2 regions of the Kitasatospora sp. NPDC048365 genome follow, and region 2 is predicted to be linked to the other one. Evidence: riboswitches for the same ligand, from Rfam matches in the RefSeq annotation. Region 2 holds a riboswitch; the other holds the start of a gene.

Region 1 (4,132 bases), on a different contig from region 2:
CGGGCCCGGCCGGCAGAGCGGCGCGGGAGCCCGTGACGGCCCGGTGGCGCGCGAAGCTCTACCGGGTCCGTGTCCGCCTGCGCCGAACCGGCGTGGACTACTTCCGCGGCGACGGCGCCGACTGGCTCGCCTTCACCGCGCTGGCCCTCGCCGTCCCGCTGCTGGTCCTGGTCAACGTGCTCTTCCCGGACTGGTGCCCGCCCACCGCCCTGGTGCTGCCGGTCCTGGCCGGCGCCCTGCTGCTGCGCCCCGGCACCCTGGTGCTGCTCTACGCGGCCGCCGCGTTCGGGCTGATCGCCGAGTCGCTGATCCACACCGGCGAGAAGGTCGCCAGCGAACGCCCCGAGTCGTACGTCTACGGGGTCACCCCCGGCGCCGCCCTGGTGGTCGGCGCGGTCGGCATCGCCGGACTCCTGGTCGCCCAGTTCCGCCGCCGGGTCGGCGTGCCCTGGCGCGGCGGCTCCACCATGCTCTTCGACCTGCGCGAGCGGATCCGGGTGCAGAGCCGCGTCCCCGACCTGCCCGCGGGCTGGCACGCCGACATGGCGCTGCGCCCGGCCGGCGGCCAGTCCTTCTCCGGCGACTTCGTGGTCGCCACCCGCACCGGCAGCGGCCGCCGGGTGCTGGAGGCGGTGCTCGCCGACGTCTCCGGCAAGGGCATGGACGCCGGCTCCCGCGCGCTGCTGCTCTCCGGCGCCTTCGGCGGCCTGCTCGGCTCGCTCCCCGCGCACGACTTCCTGCCCGCCGCCAACGGCTACCTGCTCCGCCAGGACTGGGACGAGGGCTTCGCCACCGCCGTCCACCTGGTGCTCGACCTGGACACCGGCGAGTACGAGCTGCTCTCGGCCGGCCACCTGCCGGGCATGCACCGGCTGGCCGGGGCGGGCCGCTGGGAGGTCAAGGAGGCCGAGGGCCCGCTGCTCGGGGTCTACGACGGCGCCAAGTTCGAGGGCGTGCGCGGCCGGCTCGGGCCGGGCGACCTGCTGCTGCTGTGCACCGACGGCATGGTGGAGCTGCCCGGGCGCGATCTCACCGAGGGCATGGACCGGCTGATGGGGGAGTCCGACCGGCTGGTCGCGGCGGCCGCCCAGACCGAGTCGGCCCGCGGCGGCGCGGCGACCCGGCTGATCGACACCGTCGCCAAGGACGTCAACGACGACCGCGCCGTCCTGCTGATCTGGCGCCAGTAGCCCGCCGACAGGCACTCGGGAGGCACCCCGGACCCGGTGTCAAGAGCGGGTGGTGATCTTCGGCCAAACCTGACGGCGCTTCGGACGTACCCGCTCCGGTGCGGTCGGCCTGCCCTTTTCTCCCCCGCCCCGATGACGACACCTGCCCGCCGACGGCCCGTCATATGCCTTCCGCTATCGTCGCGGACGGCGGAAACCGGTCTCAGATGGCAGGATCTTCCGGCCGGTTGCCGGGCAAGTCCTTTACGGAGTCCGCACGAGCGACCACACTGAGTCCGGATGGACTGGTGGGGACACGGGGGGTAGGGGCCGGTTTCCGCCTCACGAACCCCCGCCATGAATCGAGGAAGTGAGTCCGGCGTGGCCTTCTCCGTCTCCGCCCTGGTCCTGTTCGGCATCATCATGGTGATCTTCATCCGCAACAAGCAGTTGAAGACCAGCCATGCCATCGTCGCCGCCCTGTTCGGCTTCATGGTGAGCCAGTCCACCGCGGCGCAGCCGATCCAGGACTTCCTGAACTCGCTCGCCAAGGCCATCTCCTCGATCGCGGGGTGAGCAGCGTCACCCGTGCGGTGACCGGGGGTGAGTGATCGCGTCCGAACGGTGCCTGATATGGCCCTGCGTTAATGGTTGGTGTACGTAGGGTCATGATCCCGTAAGCACTCGGTCGGGCCGTGTGCGCGGGTGGTGACCTGTCGCTCCGTCAGCCCCGTCGGGACCTCCGTCCCGGCGGGGCCGACGCTTGCCACGGGTGCCCGACGTCGGCTTTGCTTCACCGCAGCCCGGGCGGATCGTCCGGGTGGGCCACCGGGTGGAACGCCTAGTCCTGCCGCTGCCCGGTGCCGACCAGATAACCGTTCTCGGCAGGAGCGGGGGACCCACAGGTAAGTCGCCGTACCCGGAACACCGGGGACGGCTCGGGGTGAAGCCGTGCCTAGCGCGGCCGGGCAACTCTCGTCCGAACCCGACAGCTCACCTCGTAGGCGTCGGAGAGGAATTCTTCATGTCCGCGAACGGCAAGCACCGCAAGCCTCGCCTGAAGACCATCGTCCGCATCGCCATCGCCACCGGTGTCGCCGGTGCCGCGGTCGGCCTCCCGGTCACCGCCGCCAGCGCGCACGGTACCGGCCACGCCCACGAGGGCCACCGCGCCCCGGCCGCCGCTGCCGCCGAGACCCCGGCCGTCGCCGCCACCCCGGTCGCCGACACCACTCCGGCCGCCGCCGCGTCGCACGACTACGCGGTCGTCTCCGGCGACACCCTGTCCAAGATCGCTTCCGCCCAGAACGTCGACGGCGGCTGGGAGAAGCTCTACCAGGACAACCGCTCGGTCATCGGCTCCAACCCGAACCTGATCTACCCGGGCCAGACGCTGACCGTCGGCGGTGCCGCCGCGGCCGCTCCGGCCGCAGCCCCGGCCGAGCAGCCGAAGCAGCAGACCGCTCCCAAGCAGCAGTCCGCGCCGAAGCAGACCCAGCAGTCGACCACCACCTCGACCGCGAAGAAGGCCACCCCGAAGGCCGCCACCGGCTCGTCGACCTCGTCGTCCTCCGCCGCGGTGTCCTCCAACGCCTCCGGCTACGTCGCCCCGGTCTCCGTGCACCACACCACCGCGTGGCACGCGGCCGGCTCCAACTGGTCCAGCGGCTACCACACCGGCATCGACTTCCCGGTCTCCACCGGCACCAGCCTGAAGGCCGTCGCCGCCGGCACCGTGGTCTCCGCCGGCAACGGTGGCGCCTACGGCAACGAGGTCATCATCAAGCTGGCCGACGGCAAGTACGCCCAGTACGCCCACCTGTCGTCCATCTCGGTCTCGGCCGGCCAGAGCGTCTCCGCCGGTCAGCAGATCGGCCTCTCCGGTGCCACCGGCAACGTGACCGGCCCGCACCTGCACTTCGAGATCCGCAGCACCCCGAGCTACGGCTCGGACATCGACCCGATCGCCTACCTGGCGGCGCACGGCGTCAGCGTCTGACCCCTGCGGTAGACGGCGCAGTCACCACACGGCCCCGGCCGCCCCGCGAGGGGTGCCCGGGGCCGTGGGCGTACCCGGCCGGACCCGCGGGAACGGCAGCGGCCCCGGCTGCCTGGGGCAGCCGGGGCCGTTCTGTGCGGAGCGGGTGACGAGAATCGAACTCGCGTGACCAGTTTGGAAGACTGGGGCTCTACCATTGAGCTACACCCGCATGGCCGCCGACGGCGGCACAGTTCGCCCCCGGGCCGCCGATGCGGTCACGAGGACGTCGCTAGCGTACCTGGTCGGGTCGGTGGAATGCACACCGCTTTCGCTCGTGCGGGCGCCGATATGACCACGGGCGGGGGACGGCCGACGTGTACTCTTCCTCTCGGCACCACGGGGTGTGGCGCAGGTTGGTAGCGCGTCCGCTTTGGGAGCGGAAGGCCGTCGGTTCGAATCCGGTCACCCCGACAGTGCGGCAGGGTCTCGTCCGGCGGGCGGGGCCCTGTTGTCGTACCGGTCGTCGGGCCGATGCGTCCTCCTGGTGCCCGTGGGGTACACAGCGGCTTTCGTGGTACCGGTAGGATGGGGCGTTGGCGGTAGTACGGAAGCCGAAATTCCCATCGCAGCTCCAACCGCCTATCGCCCTGACCGCAAGCCCCATAGGAGACCCCACCGTGAAGAGCGCCGTCGAGACTCTGAACCCGACCCGGGTTCGACTCACCGTCGAGGTGCCCTTCGAGGAGCTGAAGCCCAGCCTCGACGCGGCGTATCAGAAGATCAACCAGCAGGTCACCGTCCCGGGCTTCCGCAAGGGCAAGATCCCGAACCGCGTGATCGACCAGCGGTTCGGCCGCGGTGCCGTGCTGGAGGAGGCCGTCAACGACGCGCTGCCGCGCTTCTACACGCAGGCCGTCGACGAGGGCAAGATCGACGTCCTGGGCCAGCCGGACATCACCAACATCGAGGGTGTCGAGACCCT
Region 2 (4,132 bases):
GAGTACGCCCGGCAACTGGTCGCCGACCTGCGCGCCGCGGTCGTCCGGCGCGGCACCGACGAGGCGTCCCGCGGCCTCCTCGCCCGGCTCCGGGACTCGGCCGCCGGGGCAGAGTTCGCGACGCTCTGGGAGCGGCACGAGGTGGCGGTGCGGACCTCGCACCCGTACCGGCTGGTCCATCCCGAGCTGGGCCGGATCGTCTTCGACTGCGAGGTACTGGCGACGCCGGCGGCCGACCAGCGCCTGCGTGTCTTCACGCCGCCGCCCGGCGGCACCGAGGCCCTCGACCTGCTGCGCGCGCTCGGCCCCGGGCATCGGCACTGCGCCGAGGCCGCCCCCCGCGGCTCCTAGCCTCCGCGCCCCGACCGCTCATCGGGCCCTCCGGCTCCTGCACCGACGCACGGAACCCGCGCGCCGCGCCCCTACCCGCGTCGGCGGCCCGCTGCCGGTGCTCGGCGACGGGGCCCGGCTGGGGCCGCCGGTTCCACGCCGCCGGCTCGCCCGCCGGATAGTCTCGGTCTCCCGACGAGCACCGCACCGGAGGCACGCCTTGGACAGCAGCGCCTGGGACACCCGCTACCGAAGCTCGGAGCTGGTGTGGGGCACCGAGCCCAACCGCTGGGTCGCCGCGGAGACCGCCGACCTGACGCCGGGGCGGGCGCTCGACCTGGCGGCCGGTGAGGGCCGCAACAGCCTGTGGCTGGCCGCCCGGGGCTGGCGGGTGACCGCGGTGGACTTCTCCCCCGTCGCGCTGGGCCGGGCCCGCACGCTCGCCGCCGCGCTGCCCGCGGACAACGCCGCCCGGGTCGAACTGGTCGAGGCGGACGTGCTGGCGTACGAGCCGGAGGCAGCCGGGTACGACCTGGTGCTGATCGCCTACCTGCAGCTCCCCGGCGAGCAGTTGGGGTCGGTGCTGGTGCGTGCGGCCGGGGCGGTGGCGCCGGGCGGCACGCTGCTGGTGGTGGGCCACGACTCGACCAACCTGGCCGAGGGCGTCGGCGGGCCGCAGGACCCGGCGGTGCTGTACCGCCTGCCGGAGGTCCTCGCCACCCTCGCCGACACCGGCCTGACGGCCGTTCGGGCGGAGCGGGTCCGCCGCCCGGCGACCCGGCCGGACGGGACGGCGGGCGAGGCGGTCGACACACTGGTGCGCCTGCGCCGGGCGTGAATCCGGCACGCTTGGCGGCCGGCCGGACGGGGCATGAATGACGGGTCCACGCCAACTCCATCCGGAAGGCCGCCCCGTGAACCGCAAGTCCATGGCCCTGCTCGCCGCCGTCGCCACCCTGCCGCTGGCCCTCTCCGGCACCGTCGCCGCCGCCCAGCCGTCCGGCTCGGCCGCCGCCGCGTCCGCCGCCTGCAGCTACACCCCGGCGGTCCCGGCCGACAACTTCAAGGGCATCCCGGTGTTCGACGCGAAGCAGGCGGCGAAGCCGTACAGCGCGACGCTGCGCACCACCCAGGGCGCGATCACGTTCAAGGCGCTGACCGACAAGGCGCCGTGCACCACGTTCTCGTTCCGGTTCCTGGCCGAGCGCGACTACTTCGACCGCAGCCACTGCCACCGGCTCACCACCCAGCGCATCTTCGTGCTGCAGTGCGGCGACCCGACCGGCACCGGCAGTGGCGGTCCCGGCTACTCCTTCCCGGACGAGAACCTGGAGGGCGCCACCTACCCGGCCGGGACGGTGGCGATGGCCAACGCCGGCCCGAACACCAACGGCAGCCAGTTCTTCTTCGTCTGGAAGGACACCAAGCTCTCGCCCGCCTACACGCCGTTCGGTCGGGTGACGGCCGGGCTCGACGTCCTGCAGCGGATCGCGGCGGCCGGCGAGGACGACCAGAACAACCCGGGCGACGGCTTCCCGAACCTGCCGGTGAACATCCGTCACGTCGCCATCACCAAGCGCTGACCGGACCGACACATCCGTCCGGCCGCCGACCGGGCGTCAGCGGCCGGACCGTACCGCGGTTCGACCTTCGCGCAAGCGAGTTTCGAACGGCCGCGCGGGGCGGCGGTGTGCGGACGGGGCTTGTGGGGTGGCTGTGGTTTGTGGGCGACGAAGGTGGACGGCCCGTGACGGGGCTGTGATCCTGGCGGTATGAGCTTGTGATTGGCTGCCCGGGTTGAATAGTCTCCGTGCAGCCCGCACACGCGGGCCCCGTGCGCGGAAACGCCGAGCCCTGTCCGCCGCGCTCCCGGGATGCCCAACACACCACCTGGGGCAGGGGTGGGGGAACCAGGTAAGTCGCCGTCCCCGACGGCTCGGGGTGAAGCCGCCTCCCGGCGGCCGGGCCACCTCCCGGTCCGAACCCGACAGCTCACCTCGCAGGCGTGCGGAGAGGGACGTCCTCATGCTCTTCACGGGTCCGGGTCGGCACCGCCGTCCCACCCAGGCGGAGAAGGCCATTGCGGTCGCGAGTATCGCGGGCGTGGGCCTGGCACTGCCCCTGCTGGCCGCCACCGGAGCGCAGGCCGCGCCGACGCCGGTCTGGGACAAGGTCGCGGGCTGCGAGACCGGCGGCAACTGGAGCGCGGACTCCGGCGACGGCTACCACGGCGGCCTGCGTTTCACGGACTCCACCTGGGCGGCGTACGGCGGCACCGAGTTCGCGCCGAGCGCGGACCGGGCGACCCGCAGCCAGCAGATCGCGGTGGCCGAGCGGGTGCTCGCCGCCGAGGGCGAGGGCGGCTGGGGCACCTGCGCCCAGCAGGCCGGCCTGTCCCGGGACGGCGTGACCGGCGTGGTGGACGTCAACGACTCGGCGGACGAGACCGGCTCGCTGCGCGGCAGCCGCGGCGTCGACATGGTGAACGCGGCCCAGGACGGCTCGCTGCCCGCCGCGCACACCACCCCGGTCTTCTCCGGCCTCCCGGGCTGGGACCCGGTGTACAGCGTGTACTGGTACGAGCAGGACGGCGGCTGGTTCTGGACCAGCCACCACTCGGTGTACGAGCACCACGTCAGCTCGGCCGCCGCGAAGGCGGCGAAGGCCGCACAGGACGCCCGGAACGCGCAGGGCACCACGGCGCCCGCCACCACCGCGCCGGTCGCCCCGGTGGCTCCGGTGGTCCCGGTCGACCCGACGCTTCCCACCGCGCCGGTCACCACGACGCCGACCCTGCCGACCGACCCGACCGGGACCCCGACCGACCCGACCGTCCCGCCGGTCACCGTCGACCCGACCGCGCCGGTCACCGGCGACCCGACGCTGCCGGTGGCGCCGCCGGTCGACCCGACGGCGCCGGCGACCGGTCCGACCACCCCGACGGTCCCGGGCGCCGACGCCACCGCTCCGGCCGCGCCCACCGCGCAGCCGAGCTCTCCTGCCACCGAGTCGGCCCCGCCGGCCGCCACCCCGAAGGCGTACACGGTGCAGGCGGGCGACACGCTGGCGTCCATCGCCCGCAACAACGGCCTGCAGGGCGGTTGGAAGGGGCTCTACGAGGCCAACAAGCTGGTCGTGGGCGAGAACCCGGACCTGCTCAAGCCCGGCCTGGTGCTCCAGCTGGGCCAGTGACGGCCTGCGGGCCGCCCGTCAGTGGATGACGCCGGCGGCCCGCAGCAGCCAGCGGTTGGTGCGGCCGACCAGCCCGGCCCGGTCGAGGACACCGATCACCTTGGCGGCCATCTCCACCTTGGTGGCCCGCCAGTGCGGGTTGGCCTTCGCGGCGGCGCTGCCGACCTCGGGAGCGATGCCCACGGCGCGGTACAGGCGCGGGTGGATCAGGCTGACGGTGGCGAAGTAGACGATCAGTCCGATGAACAGCTGCTCGTAGCGGCGCCGGACCGGCCCGAGCCGGCGCCGCACCAGTTCCTCGCGCGCATAGCTGATGTGCCGCGACTCCTCGATGACGTGGATCCGCGAGACCTGCCGGGTGAGCGGCTGGAGCGTCTCGTCGGCCATCAGTTCGCGCTGGAAGGCGTCCAGGATCTCCTCGACGTACATGGTGCCGCCGAAGGTCTGGCTGTGCGTGGAGATCGCCTTGAAGAGCCGTCCGAGGTTGTGCGCCACCGGGCGCGCGCCGTACGCGGGGACGCCCATCCAGCTGATCATTTTGGCGAACATCACCGAGTGCCGGCACTCGTCGCCGATCTCGGTCAGCGCGTACTGCACGTGCGCGGAGGTC

Evidence for each region. Region 2 has a riboswitch for cyclic di-AMP ahead of ACGFX4_RS38290 (transglycosylase family protein). Riboswitches for the same ligand answer to the same signal wherever they lie in the genome.
Region 1: another riboswitch for cyclic di-AMP. It lies ahead of ACGFX4_RS33095 (peptidoglycan DD-metalloendopeptidase family protein); the one in region 2 lies ahead of ACGFX4_RS38290 (transglycosylase family protein).

Annotation. Positions count from the first base shown of each region.
Region 1 is NZ_JBICYJ010000044.1:43,754-47,885, forward strand. It holds gene ACGFX4_RS33085 (PP2C family protein-serine/threonine phosphatase) at 1-1,190, shown strand, start outside; gene ACGFX4_RS33090 (hypothetical protein) at 1,551-1,745, shown strand; cyclic di-AMP (ydaO/yuaA leader) riboswitch at 2,033-2,189, shown strand; gene ACGFX4_RS33095 (peptidoglycan DD-metalloendopeptidase family protein) at 2,194-3,168, shown strand; tRNA gene ACGFX4_RS33100 (tRNA-Gly) at 3,309-3,379, opposite strand; tRNA gene ACGFX4_RS33105 (tRNA-Pro) at 3,548-3,621, shown strand; gene tig (trigger factor) at 3,828-4,132, shown strand, end outside.
Region 2 is NZ_JBICYJ010000066.1:12,192-16,323, reverse strand. It holds gene ACGFX4_RS38305 (helix-turn-helix transcriptional regulator) at 1-351, shown strand, start outside; gene ACGFX4_RS38300 (class I SAM-dependent methyltransferase) at 551-1,168, shown strand; gene ACGFX4_RS38295 (peptidylprolyl isomerase) at 1,245-1,913, shown strand; cyclic di-AMP (ydaO/yuaA leader) riboswitch at 2,205-2,350, shown strand; gene ACGFX4_RS38290 (transglycosylase family protein) at 2,434-3,522, shown strand; gene ACGFX4_RS38285 (diiron oxygenase) at 3,541-4,132, opposite strand, start outside.